DNA from 2 places in the Cellulosilyticum sp. I15G10I2 genome. Region 1 is predicted to be linked to the other one. Evidence: a T-box and tRNA genes for the amino acid it is inferred to sense, from the RefSeq annotation. Region 1 holds a T-box; the other holds one or more tRNA genes.
The links. The T-box of region 1 lies ahead of thrS (threonine--tRNA ligase). A T-box ahead of a tRNA ligase gene usually reads a tRNA of that ligase, here a tRNA-Thr.
Positions count from the first base shown of each region.

Region 1 (6,457 bases):
TTCCTATTTCATAAAAACAGTCCCTGACAATGCGTGTGCACATTGTCAGGGACTGTTAAATATAAATTTTATTTTAAATTAGATTTTGCAGTTTCAACTAATTGTGTAAATGCTTTAGGATCGCTAATTGCAAGATCCGCTAACATTTTTCTGTTGATGTTTACGCATGCATTTTTTAATCCATTCATAAAGCGGCTATATGATAACCCGTTAATTCTAGCTGCTGCATTGATACGCGCAATCCATAGTGTTCTAAATTCACGTTTTCTTAATTTTCTGCCTACATATGAATAACTTAATGACTTCATAACAGCTTGTTTTGCTGTTCTAAATTGTGTTGATTTTGCGCCTCTATATCCTTTAGCTAACTTTAATACTCTATTACGTCTTTTTTTAGTGGATATTCCACCTTTAACTCTTGCCATGACTTTAACCTCCTAACGCTTTCTTTTTATAAGTGTGGTAATAATCTTTTCATTTGTTTTTCATTTGTTTTATCAACGAGTCCTGGATGTCTTAGGTTACGTTTTGTTTTTGGAGATTTTTTAGTCAAAATATGACTTGTATATGCTTTTGATCTTTTAAGTTTACCTGAACCTGTTAATTTAAAGCGTTTTGCCGCTGCTCTATTTGTTTTTAATTTAGCGTTAGCCATTATGAAGTCCTCCTTTATATATTAATATTTATTTTATCAAAAGGTAACTATTTTGGTGCTACCACGATAATCATGCTTCTACCTTCAAATTTAGGTTTTTGTTCTGCTACTCCAATTTCTTCTAACAATACTAGGGCTTGTTCTAATATTGTATAGCCTTTTTGAGTATGCATCATCTCACGCCCACGAAATACAACTGAAATTTTAACTTTATCTCCTGCTTTGAGGAATTTCTCTGCATTTCTCATCTTCGTTTCAAAATCGTGTTTTTCAATACTTGCAGAAAGTCTAACTTCTTTTAAACTAACAGTTTTTTGTTTTTTGCGCGCTTCTTTTTCTTTCTTAGCTGCATCAAACTTAAATTTACCATAATCCATAATTTTGCAAACAGGTGGTTTTGCCTGTGGTGCAATTTTTACAAGATCTAAACTTTTTTCACTAGCAAGTCGTTGCGCCTCTTTAAGTGGAACAATACCGATTTGCTCGCCTTCTGCTCCTATGAGTCTCACTTCTTTGTCACGAATTTGTTCATTAATCATTGATTCGTTAATAATGGGCACCTCCTAAAAATATTTGCCTGTATAATTATAATCACCCTTAAGCGTATGGGTGTGACGCTCGTAATAATAGCCATTTCTCATTATCTGATATTTTTATATACAAATAAAGTGGATAGCCGAAACTATCCACTTCTTATAATTCATACTAAAAAACGTTATGTCACATGTTATTTAATTTACATGTTATTAGTATGACCTTACGAGCACTGTCGCTGCAAGGTGAGAAGAAATAGCTTCTACTTGTTTTGTTTACAACACATAAAATATTATCATAGAATAGATAGGCTGTCAACCCTTATCTAAACTATTATTTTTCTTCTTGTACCTGCATATCTAGTATATAATTATATTTTTCTTTGATTTCTTTTTCAACACGCTCTGCAAAGTCTGTAAGTGCATGTGCACCTTCATCGCCTTTTTGTCTGCTTCTTACTGAGACCTTCTTGTTTTCCATCTCATCGGCTCCTACTACTAGGATATAAGGCACTCTTTCCATCCGCGCTTCTCTAATCTTGTATCCAATCTTTTCTGTACGATAGTCTGCTGCTACTTTTATACCTTTAGCTTTAAGTGTATCTACCACTTCCTGTGCATAGTCAGCATATTTATCGGAAATAGGAAGAACTTTCACCTGCATAGGCGCAAGCCATGTTGGGAAACATCCTGCATATTTTTCAATAAGCATAGCCAGTGTTCTTTCATAGCATCCAATTGACGTACGGTGAATAATGAAAGGATGCTGTTTATTACCATCTTTATCAACATAAGTCATTCCTAGACGCTCGCCAAGTGCAAAATCTATTTGAACTGTGATCATAGTATCTTCTTTACCATGAACATTTTTAAACTGTATATCAAGTTTTGGACCATAGAACGCAGCTTCTCCTTCTGCTTCTGTATAATCAATGGCCAGATGGTCTAAAATATTTCTCATAATATTTTCTGTTTTTTCCCAAGCAGCTGGATCATCAATATACTTCTCTGTATTATTAGGATCCCATTTAGAAAATCTATAGCTAATATCCTCTTCAATACCAATTGTCTTCATAACATAGTTAATAAGCTCTATAACACCTTTAAATTCTTCTTCGAGTTGTTCCGGCGTACAAACAAGATGGCCTTCTGATATAGTAAACTGTCTTACACGAATAAGCCCGTGCATTTCTCCTGAAGATTCATTTCTAAATAAGGTAGAAGTTTCACCATAACGAATCGGCAAATCTCTATAGCTGTGCTGTTCTGAGTTATAAATGGTAAACTGGAACGGACAAGTCATAGGACGCAGGGCCATAACTTCTTTATCTTTTTCTTCATCCCCCAGTACAAACATACCCTCTCTATAATGATCCCAGTGGCCTGATGCTTTATAAAGATCGCTTTTTGCCATAAACGGTGTTTTTGTAATCACATAGCCTCTTTTTTCTTCTTCATCTTCAATCCATCTTTGCAGGGTTTGAATGATTCTAGCGCCTTTTGGCATAAGAAGTGGAAGGCCTTGACCAATTTTATCATCCGTTGTAAAGAGTTTAAGTTCGCGGCCGAGCTTATTGTGATCACGTTTTTTAGCCTCTTCTAATTTTTCAAGATGTGCCGCAAGATCAGCTTTTTTAGTAAATGCTGTTGCATAAATACGTGCAAGCATTTTATTCTTCTCATTGCCTTTCCAGTAAGCACCTGCTGAACTAAGAATTTTGAAAGCCTCTACAGGCTTTGTACTCATAAGGTGTGGTCCCGCACATAGATCGATAAACTCACCTTGTTTATAAAAAGTAATGATCTCTCCTTCTGGAAGGTCATTAATGAGCTCTACTTTATAAGTTTCCTCTGCAGCTTCCATGAGTTTAATCGCTTCATCTTTTGGAAGTTCAAATTTTTCTATAGGTAACTTTTCCTTAACGATCTTTTTCATTTCAGCTTCAATTTTAGTAAAGTCTTCTTCTACAAAGGCTCTGTTAAAATCAAAATCATAGTAAAAACCATCTTCTATAGCTGGCCCTATTGCAAGTTTAGCTGATGGGTAAAGTCTTTTTACCGCTTGTGCTAAAATGTGAGACGCTGTATGACGAAATGTTCTTTTGCCCTGTGCATCATTAAAAGTTAGGATTTCTAAATCACAGTTTTCATTTAAAACTGTTCTAAGATCTACTACCTCTCCATTTACAACCCCTGAACAGGCAACTCTTGCAAGTCCCGCACTTAAGTCTTCAGCTACTTCAAGTACACTTATGCCTTCTTGATACTCTTTAATCGATCCATCTTTCAATGCTACTTTTATCATATTATTTCTCCTCTCATAGTGCTTATGTTATTTTTTATTTTTTATATTGATAGCTACAATCAATTGTCCTAGGTGACGCTAATATGCAAAGAAAAACAAAATCCCTCTAAGCAGATTCTTACTTACTTTGGCATACAAAAAACTCCCGTCCCTTTTTAAATATAAATATATTTAAAAAGGGACGGGAGACTCTATTCCCGCGGTTCCACCCTCATTGTTTCATCTACTTAGAAACCACTCATTCTACTTAACTATAACGTTGTTAACGGATTGTTATCACTCCAAGATGGTCTTCACTTATAGTCTTTAAAAATGCTCACACCAATGCATCTTCTCTCTGAAAAAGTTAAATAAGCTACTGTTCTTTTCATCGTTTTAAATCTATTCATTTTAATGTATTTATTGTAATCAATCCGCTTCTAGATGTCAATATGTTTATGACTTAATCGTACTGGCATTATCTGTACAATTCTCGCAGCCTTTGCAATATCTCATATTAATACCGAATATCCCCTCCAAAGTTTTAATAAACTGCGGATACTTTGCTCTTTGTCTCTGGTGTACAATAATTCTTCTGGGACATATGGTAATTAATATATTCATAATAAGATCTTCTTTGTTGAAACTACTTTCTCCTAGCAGTTCTTCACAATACGCCTTCGTATATAACTCTGTTACTTCTTCCATATATTCATTATGAAGACTCATCTCCCCATTTTTTTTATAAATTAAATGAATAACATCTTCCAAAGGGTTATTTAACGGACTCATTTCTTTTACCATCTTTATAAACTTGATAATATCCTTTTTCAATAGATAGTCTTCAACAAACTGCTCTAAAATATCTGCCAAAATAACTTTATACCTATACGTCCTAAACCGAAGCCAGCCGTCTATATTTATTTCCTGATTTTCTTTTAAAGCCTCTAATAAAGGCATGTAAACTAAATAATAAGTAAGTGCAGAAAAACCTTCTTGCACTGCTAAATAATTATTAGTCACAAATTTTCTTTTTATTTCTTTTTTGTCTGTCGGTAAAAGATCTTTTCTTTGCATCAAAAAATCTTTTGTAACTTGTATAATACCTTCTGTTTGAACAATATCACATATAACCTGGGCAAAAGTTTCTATCGTATCTATTTCAAATGGCTTTATAGAATAATTCAGCCTGCATATCTCTCCATCTTGGGTAATTTCACAGGTATTTATGATTTCATCTTGGTCTTCAAGTTCTTTAATTTTTTCGAGTAGCTTATGCTTATATTTAGTTGTATAGAACACACATCGACACATGCTATATACCTCTGAATGTAGTTCTCTAATCATTATATAACTTTTAACTTGTCAGCTTTCATTGTCTTATCAATTAATTCTATCATACTGCTAGGATTTTTTTATTTTACAAAGCTTCAATTATTTTTTCTATTTCATCTTTTGAAAAATCATACTTTTGATTGCAAAAGTGACATACAATCTCAATGTTCTCTTCTTCACTTGCTATTTCCTCGAGTTCTTGTCTGCCTATACTGATCAGTCCCCGTTCCATACGGTATTTTGAACAGTCGCATTTAAAGTCTACTTCTGTTTTTTCCATGATCTCTATATCTTCTAAAAGCCGCTTTATAATTTCTTCTATCGTTTCTCCTGCATCTAAATAAGTCGTGAGAGAAGTGAAGTTTTTTAAATTATTTTCAAGTTCAGTAATCGCTTCATCCTTTGCATCTGGGAGCACTTGTATAATAATCCCTCCCGATTGCTTGATACTGTAATCGACATCTACTAACACCCCTAAGATCACCAAAGAGTTTGTTTGCTCTGAAACTGCAAAATAAAAAGTAAAGTCTTCTGCTATTTCTCCTGAGAGCATGGCAACTTGTCCTGTATAAGGCTCTTTTAGTCCAAGGTCTTTAATGACTGTCATCATCGCATTGCCTATTGCTCCACTGACATCTAATTTACCATCCGGCTTATTGGGGATGTCTACTTGTGATTGATAAGGATAGCCTTTTGCATATCCCTTGCCGTCTGCTTCGACAACAATGCCCCCTATCGGGCCATCTCCCTTTATAGAAATACTTACTCTGTCAGTATCTCTTTTAAGCATACACCCCATCATAGCAGCTCCAGTCATCGTTCTTCCTAAAGCAGCTGAAACAACAGGTGTTGTTTGATGATTTTCACAAGCTTTACTTATCATGTTTTTTGTATTTGCTCCAAAAAATCTAAAGTTTCTCTCTTTATCCGTTCCTCTTATGATATAATCTTTCATGCTTACTATTCCTTTCTTTTTCCTTGTTCTCTTACAACAAAGGTTGCTCTTAATGTATTTTCATGATAAGGCTTATGGGTATAATCATCATAAATGCCCATAAGTTCAAGTCCAGCTTCATCTAAAAGCGATTTTACCTTGTCTATGCTATAGGCTTTTTGGTAATGATATTCCTCAGTTCTTGTATAGTGTCCTTGTTCATTTTTAATAAAAAAGTTAACGACAAATTCATTAACAGCTTCTTCTTCATCATAATAATTCTCCCATATATAAGCTGCATCTTCAGTCTGCTCAGCAAAAGTTTTATCTGCCAGGATACTTTCATATTTATAGGATGTGCTTATATCAAAGATAAACAATCCTCGAGGTTCTAGGTAATTATTGATCCACTTAAATGTATTAAGCAGCTGTTCTTCTTCTAAAAGATAATTCATGCAATCACAAGCACTATAAATCAGATCTACTGTACCATATAGTTCAAATTCACTCATATCCTGCATTAAATATAATATATTGTGCTTATTGGCCGTAGCATTTTCTCTAGCCACCATCAACATTTCTTCTGAGTTATCAATACCTATCACTTGAATATCACGCTCAGCAAACAAAGTACACATTTTGCCTGTGCCGCATCCTAAATCACATACGATACGGGGGGTAATATGATATTTGTTTAGGTAATGATCTATAAAGCC
Region 1 covers NZ_FMMP01000022.1:12,023-18,479, reverse strand. Annotated here, with positions in the region: gene rplT (50S ribosomal protein L20) at 69-425, opposite strand; gene rpmI (50S ribosomal protein L35) at 452-655, opposite strand; gene infC (translation initiation factor IF-3) at 703-1,194, opposite strand; gene thrS (threonine--tRNA ligase) at 1,523-3,493, opposite strand; T-box leader at 3,668-3,873, opposite strand; gene ytxC (sporulation protein YtxC) at 3,929-4,774, opposite strand; gene hslO (Hsp33 family molecular chaperone HslO) at 4,893-5,762, opposite strand; gene BN3326_RS18315 (class I SAM-dependent DNA methyltransferase) at 5,768-6,457, opposite strand, start outside.

Region 2 (6,457 bases), on a different contig from region 1:
TCTTCTGTAAGTGCATTAAAGCCCATTCCTTTTTGAAGTTCTTTAACTTTATTGATAATAACTGCTGGTTCAAGACCTGCATTAGATACGATTTGACGAAGTGGAGACTCTAGTGCTTTTAAGATGATACGTACTCCTGTTTTTTCGTCTCCTGATTTATCAGCAATAAGTTTTTCAACTTCTTTAATAATATGAATATAGGTGCTTCCACCACCAGCAATAATACCTTCTTCTACTGCTGCACGGGTTGCTGCAAGCGCATCCTCTATACGAAGTTTTCTTTCTTTCATTTCAGTTTCTGTAGCAGCCCCAACTTTGATCACTGCCACACCACCTGCAAGTTTCGCAAGTCTTTCTTGAAGTTTTTCTCTATCGAAATCTGATGTTGTTTCTTCTATTTGACGACGAATTAAAGATACTCTGTTTTTGATATCTTCTTTATCTCCAGCACCATCTATAATAACTGTGTTTTCTTTGTTTACTTTGATGCTTGCTGCACGGCCTAAGTGTTCTACCGTAGCTTCTTTAAGGTCTAGACCTACTTCTTCTGATATTACTGTTCCACCTGTAAGTGTTGCAATATCTTGAAGCATTTCTTTTCTTCTATCTCCAAAGCCTGGTGCTTTAACAGCCACACAGTTAAATGTACCACGTAGTTTATTAACTACTAATGTAGATAAAGCTTCACCTTCTACATCTTCTGCAATAATGAGAAGACGTGCGCCTGTTTGAACAATTTGCTCAAGGACTGGTAAAATTTCTTGAATATTAGTGATTTTTTTATCTGTAATTAAAATATATGGATTTTCCATAACAGCTTCCATTTTCTCTGTATCTGTTACCATATAAGCAGATAAATAACCTCTGTCAAATTGCATACCTTCTACGACATCTAACTCAGTAATCATTGTTTTTGATTCTTCTACAGTGATTACACCATCATTAGATACTTTCTCCATAGCATCAGCAATGAGATTTCCTACTTCATCATCACCTGCTGAAATAGCAGCTACTCTTGCGATATGATTTTTACTGTCTACAGGTTTACTCATGCCTTTAATAGCATCAACTGCTACAAGAGTTGCTGCTTGCATACCACGACGAATAATAATTGGATTTGCACCTGCTGCAACATTTTTAAGCCCTTCTGTGATCATAGCTTGAGCAAGTACTGTCGCTGTTGTTGTACCGTCTCCTGCTACGTCATTTGTTTTTGTTGCAACTTCTTTTACAAGTTGTGCACCGATATTTTCAAATGGATCTTCGAGTTCTATTTCTTTTGCTATAGATACTCCATCATTTGTAATAAGAGGTATACCATATGATTTATCTAATACAACATTACGACCTTTTGGTCCTAAAGTTACTTTTACTGCATCTGCTAATTGATCTACTCCTGATTGAAGTGATTTTCTAGCTTCTATTCCAAAACGAATTTGCTTTGCCATTTTTATATTGCCTCCCTTTAATTATTCTACAATTGCTAAAATATCGCCTTGCTTAACGATAACGTATTCTTCTTTATCTACTGTTACATCTGTACCTGCATATTTAGAGTAAATCACTTTATCTCCAACTTTAACTTGCATTTCTACCTTTTCACCATCTACAATGCCACCAGGTCCTACTGCTACTACAACAGCTTCTTGTGGTTTTTCTTTTGCAGTACCTGTTAAGATAATGCCTGATTTTGTTTTTTCTTCAGCTTCAAGGTGTTTGATAACAACTCGATCTGCTAATGGTTTTAAATTCATTAAGAAAGACCTCCTTTTATATAGTTATAAATAATTTTTGTGGTTTTGTTAGCACTCACTTTGATAGAGTGCTAATCATATTTATAATATTATGGTATAAATTACATTTATGCAAATGTAATTTTTTACGATTTTAATATTTTTTAATCACTTTTGATTAAATTTCTTTTATTTTCTTTTGTTTTTAGCCTTTTTCACTCGTTTTTATTTTATTATTTAAAAAGATTATTTTCTCTTCCATAAAAAAATAAATACTGCTGTGCATAGCCTGCTAAGTCTCCAAAGTACTCTTTTGCAAAGCTTTGTATTTCAGATAAATTTACATCTTTGCCTTTAAAGTATATCCCTTCTATTACTCTTTTAATCCATACATCTGTAGGAAAAACCTCTGTTTTTGAATAAGCGAATAATAATATACAATCTGCAATCTTAGGGCCTACACCTTTTACTTGCATAAGTTTTTCTTTAGCTTCTTCTGCTGAGAGAAGATAAAGGTCATTTAAAATAAGTTCTCCATTTAAGACTTTTTGGCAAGCATCTAAAATATAGGGTGCTCTAAAACCAACCTTACATGCTCTTAAATCTTCTTCTTTTGCATGAGATAGCTGTTCAGGTGTAGGAAAGGTATAATAAGCTTTACCATATTCATCATATTCATCGATAGGTAAGCCAAATTGCTGTGCTATATTTCTTATGCATTGTTTAATGTGCGGAATGGCTTTATTTTGAGACAAGATAAAAGATATAAGCATCTCCCAAGGGTCTTGTTTAAGAATTCTTATCCCACTGCCAAACGCTATAGCTTGTGACATATAGTCATCCTTTTGAGAAAGCTTTTGTACAATATCTTTATAGTCTGTAGTAATGTCTAAATATCTACTCCATATTTCTTCTAGTTCACCAAGATTAGTATTGTGCACAAGTACGCTGTTACTGTCTTCCTGCTGGATTATTTTGATAATCTTATTTTTTGCATTTAATAAATAACTACTGTCTGATATTTTTTCAAATCGAAATACTTGTCCGCTTTCCAAGATCTGCCTTATGTCAAAATAGTCTACATTCTCCAGCATTACAACATTTTTCATGTTTACACGCCCTTTTCACTTGACTTCTTTGATATTATTTTTATTATACCTACTCCCTGCTTTATTTGATAGCCTTAAAAGTTATAATGTGAAAATTTTTATATTTTATACTCTTAATATGTTATAATATATAGAGAAACAACCTATAAACCTGAGTTTATTCATTACTATAATCTTGTTTCTCTGAATAATTTCACATTAAATAACATCGTTAATAAGTTAAAGTTTAAAATGTGGAATCTATAATATAAAATAAGCAGAAGGGAGTTTTATATGAAAGATACGATTTATACTATTCCTTTAACAGATGCTTTTAAAGCAGAAGATGAATGTCCTTTTTGCTTTATAAAGCGCAAACTAGAGCAAGATACCCTTTCTTTTATACTAGGCTGTGCTTATATGGAAGATGATATTAGAGAAAAAACAGATCATATGGGGTTTTGCAAAGAACATTATAAAAAAATGTATGAGTATGGCAATCGTCTTGGCATGGCACTTATGCTACACACCCACTACGTGCAGCTCCAAAAAGGTTTGAAGAAAAAAATAGCTACTTATGCCCCCTCTCATTCTGGCTTCTTGTCCAAGTTTAAAAAGACAAGATCTTTAGAAGAACCTTCCAATAGTGCTCTTAGTGATTGGATCAAAGATCAAAATAAAAGTTGTTATGTATGTGATTCTATTGATAAAAACTTTAAAAGATATATGGATACCTTTTTTCACCTTCTAACGCATAGCGAAGATTTCAAACAACTCTTTATGAATTGTAAAGGGTTTTGCATTTCTCATTTTGGAGATATATTAACACTTTCTGATATAAAATTTTCAAATAAAGAAAAAGAAGTCTTTTATCCCATTTTATTTAACATGATGGAAGAAAATCTAAAAAGAATAGAAAAGGATATTTCTTGGTTTATAGATAAATATGACTATAAAAATAGTAACGCTGACTGGAAAACATCTAAAGACGCTATCCCTCGCGGTATTCAAAAGCTTGCCGGTATTTATGTACAAGATCCACCTTTTAAAGAAAAATAGACGCTATAATAAAAGTAAGGCATACTAGATTAGTGTGCCTTACTTTATGCTCTGCTATAATATGAGTGAGACTTATCTGCTATAGATAAAACATCTTAATACCAATTAAAATAATAGCTATATCTGCGAATATATGCACTGTCCATGAATTAAGAATGCTATTTGTTTTAGTATCTAAATAATTAAAAATAAGCCCTCCACCGAATAGTCCTATAAGTATAAGAGCCATAATAGGCATACTAAACCAAGTTTTAAATATGGCTACATGATATACTGAAAAAAGCAGCGCAGAAAAAATATAAGCAAACTTTTCATATCCTTTATTATACAGTGATAAAAAGATAAATCCCCTAAAGAAATACTCTTCAAGAAAAGAGTTGCCAAAAATAATATACACTGCAATAAATGGAAAAGTTCTGGCATTAATGCTTGATGTTGCCATTAGCTCACTAGCAATTAAATCTAGGTCTATATAGGCTTTCATAATAACGTATGTTGTAAGTATCACTGCTACCACGCCTATTCCTAACATTACAGCTGTTTTAATCTTCTTTATATCCCCTTTAAGAAAGAGGACTTCTTCTATAGGCACATGTTCTACTAATGTACAGTACGCAATAGGCAATGCACTAAAGAAAACTATTTTAACTGTTGCAGCCACCACGTAATTCATCGTTATATATTGCTGTAAACTATAAACCATACTGCCGCCTATACATGCTACACAAGCTATTAAACATATTCTTATTGTATTTCCCTTCATACTTTTCACCATCTTCTCCTAATAATTTTAAATTCTAAAACAAGCTATACTATTGAGCTTAATAGTATAGCTTGTTTTTATGCTTAATTTTATAGTTTTAGAAACGTTCTTTATAAATGGACCCTCGGGGACTCGAACCCAGGACCGTCCGGTTATGAGCCGGATGCTCTAACCAACTGAGCTAAGGGTCCATATTAAGCCGACGATCGGACTCGAACCGATAACCTGCTGATTACAAGTCAGCTGCTCTGCCAATTGAGCCACGTCGGCGTATTTAGTTTATCATATACTTGATGTGTCTCACTTGGCAGAGTACCTCTGCCTCTCGACCAAAGTACGGTCTTCGCATGAATTGAGCCACGTCGGCGTATTTAGTTTATCATATACTTGATGTGTCTCACTTGGCAGAGTACCTCTGCCTCTCGACCAAAGTACGGTCTTCGCATGAATTGAGCCACGTCGGCATATTTAGTTTTATATACATATTAACTTTAAAGCAATAAAAAACGTGCGCAAAAGGATTCGAACCCTCGGCCTTCTGATCCGTAGTCAGACGCTCTATCCAGCTGAGCTATGCGCACATAGTATTAACATATATTAAATTTAATATTTATATAAAATTGAAAAAACGTGCGCAAAAGGATTCGAACCCTCGGCCTTCTGATCCGTAGTCAGACGCTCTATCCAGCTGAGCTATGCGCACATTAAAAATATTATGCTTTTAAAAAGCAAAAAAAATATGCCCGAGACCGGAATCGAACCGGTACGGGAGGTAAGTCCCGCAGGATTTTAAGTCCTGTGCGTCTGCCAGTTCCGCCACTCGGGCATATCATGGTCGCTATAGGGCTCGAACCTATGACCCTCTGCTTGTAAGGCAGATGCTCTCCCAGCTGAGCTAAGCGACCATATTTGCAGTGAATAGACCTAATAGTTAAATATTATTTATTCACTAACGACCCAGAAGGGACTCGAACCCTCGACCTCCGCCGTGACAGGGCGGCGTGCTAACCAACTGTACCACTGGGCCAAACATTTTGACTTAATAATTTTAGATGGACCCTCGGGGACTCGAACCCAGGACCGTCCGGTTATGAGCCGGATGCTCTAACCAACTGAGCTAAGGGTCCATATCTAAGCCGACGATCGGACTCGAACCGATAACCTGCTGATTACAAGTCAGCTGCTCTGCCAATTGAGCCACGTCGGCGTATTAAGTTGTCATATACTTGATGTGTCTCACTTGACAGAGTATCTCTGCCTCTCAGACCAAAGTCCGGTCTTCGCATGAATTGAGCCACGTCGGCGTATTAAGTTGTCATATACTTGATGTGTCTCACTTGACAGAGTATCTCTGCCTCTCAGACCAAAGTGCGGTCTTCGCATGAATTGAGCCACGTCGGCATATTAAGTTGCTAATACTTGATTTTTATAGCTTTATTAAGCTAATGACCCATAGGAGAATCGAACTCCTGTTACCGCCGTGAAAGGGCGGTGTCTTGACCGCTTGACCAATGGGCCTAACAGTCTCAAGTTAATCATGAGACTTTAAACTCCCCGAGTAGGGTTCGAACCTACGACCCTTCGGTTAACAGCCGAATGCTCTGCCGCTGAGCTATCGAGGAATGCATGAGTAGTATATCAAAAGTCGTGACGCATGTCAACATCTTTTTAATAGCGTTTGACAACGTAGTTTGCTGTGAACAACGCACTATATTGTTTGTACTCACAAAACTAAACACAATCAAATTATTTTTCATTTAACCGTTTTAAGTGATTTATTGTCACTTGTTTTTTAGGTCAAACCCTCGAACCGT
Region 2 covers NZ_FMMP01000016.1:190,637-197,093, forward strand. Annotated here, with positions in the region: gene groL (chaperonin GroEL) at 1-1,448, opposite strand, end outside; gene BN3326_RS16205 (co-chaperone GroES) at 1,470-1,754, opposite strand; gene BN3326_RS16210 (DNA-3-methyladenine glycosylase family protein) at 1,967-2,842, opposite strand; gene BN3326_RS16215 (DUF6062 family protein) at 3,116-3,880, shown strand; gene BN3326_RS16220 (CPBP family intramembrane glutamic endopeptidase) at 3,960-4,643, opposite strand; tRNA gene BN3326_RS16225 (tRNA-Ile) at 4,761-4,834, opposite strand; tRNA gene BN3326_RS16230 (tRNA-Thr) at 4,841-4,913, opposite strand; tRNA gene BN3326_RS16235 (tRNA-Arg) at 5,151-5,224, opposite strand; tRNA gene BN3326_RS16240 (tRNA-Arg) at 5,273-5,346, opposite strand; tRNA gene BN3326_RS16245 (tRNA-Leu) at 5,384-5,469, opposite strand; tRNA gene BN3326_RS16250 (tRNA-Val) at 5,476-5,548, opposite strand; tRNA gene BN3326_RS16255 (tRNA-Asp) at 5,597-5,670, opposite strand; tRNA gene BN3326_RS16260 (tRNA-Ile) at 5,697-5,770, opposite strand; tRNA gene BN3326_RS16265 (tRNA-Thr) at 5,778-5,850, opposite strand; tRNA gene BN3326_RS16270 (tRNA-Glu) at 6,090-6,161, opposite strand; tRNA gene BN3326_RS16275 (tRNA-Asn) at 6,194-6,265, opposite strand; partial or broken rRNA gene BN3326_RS16280 (23S ribosomal RNA) at 6,437-6,457, opposite strand, start outside.
Region 2: it encodes a tRNA-Thr, which carries the amino acid that the T-box ahead of thrS (threonine--tRNA ligase) is inferred to sense. The anticodon was not compared.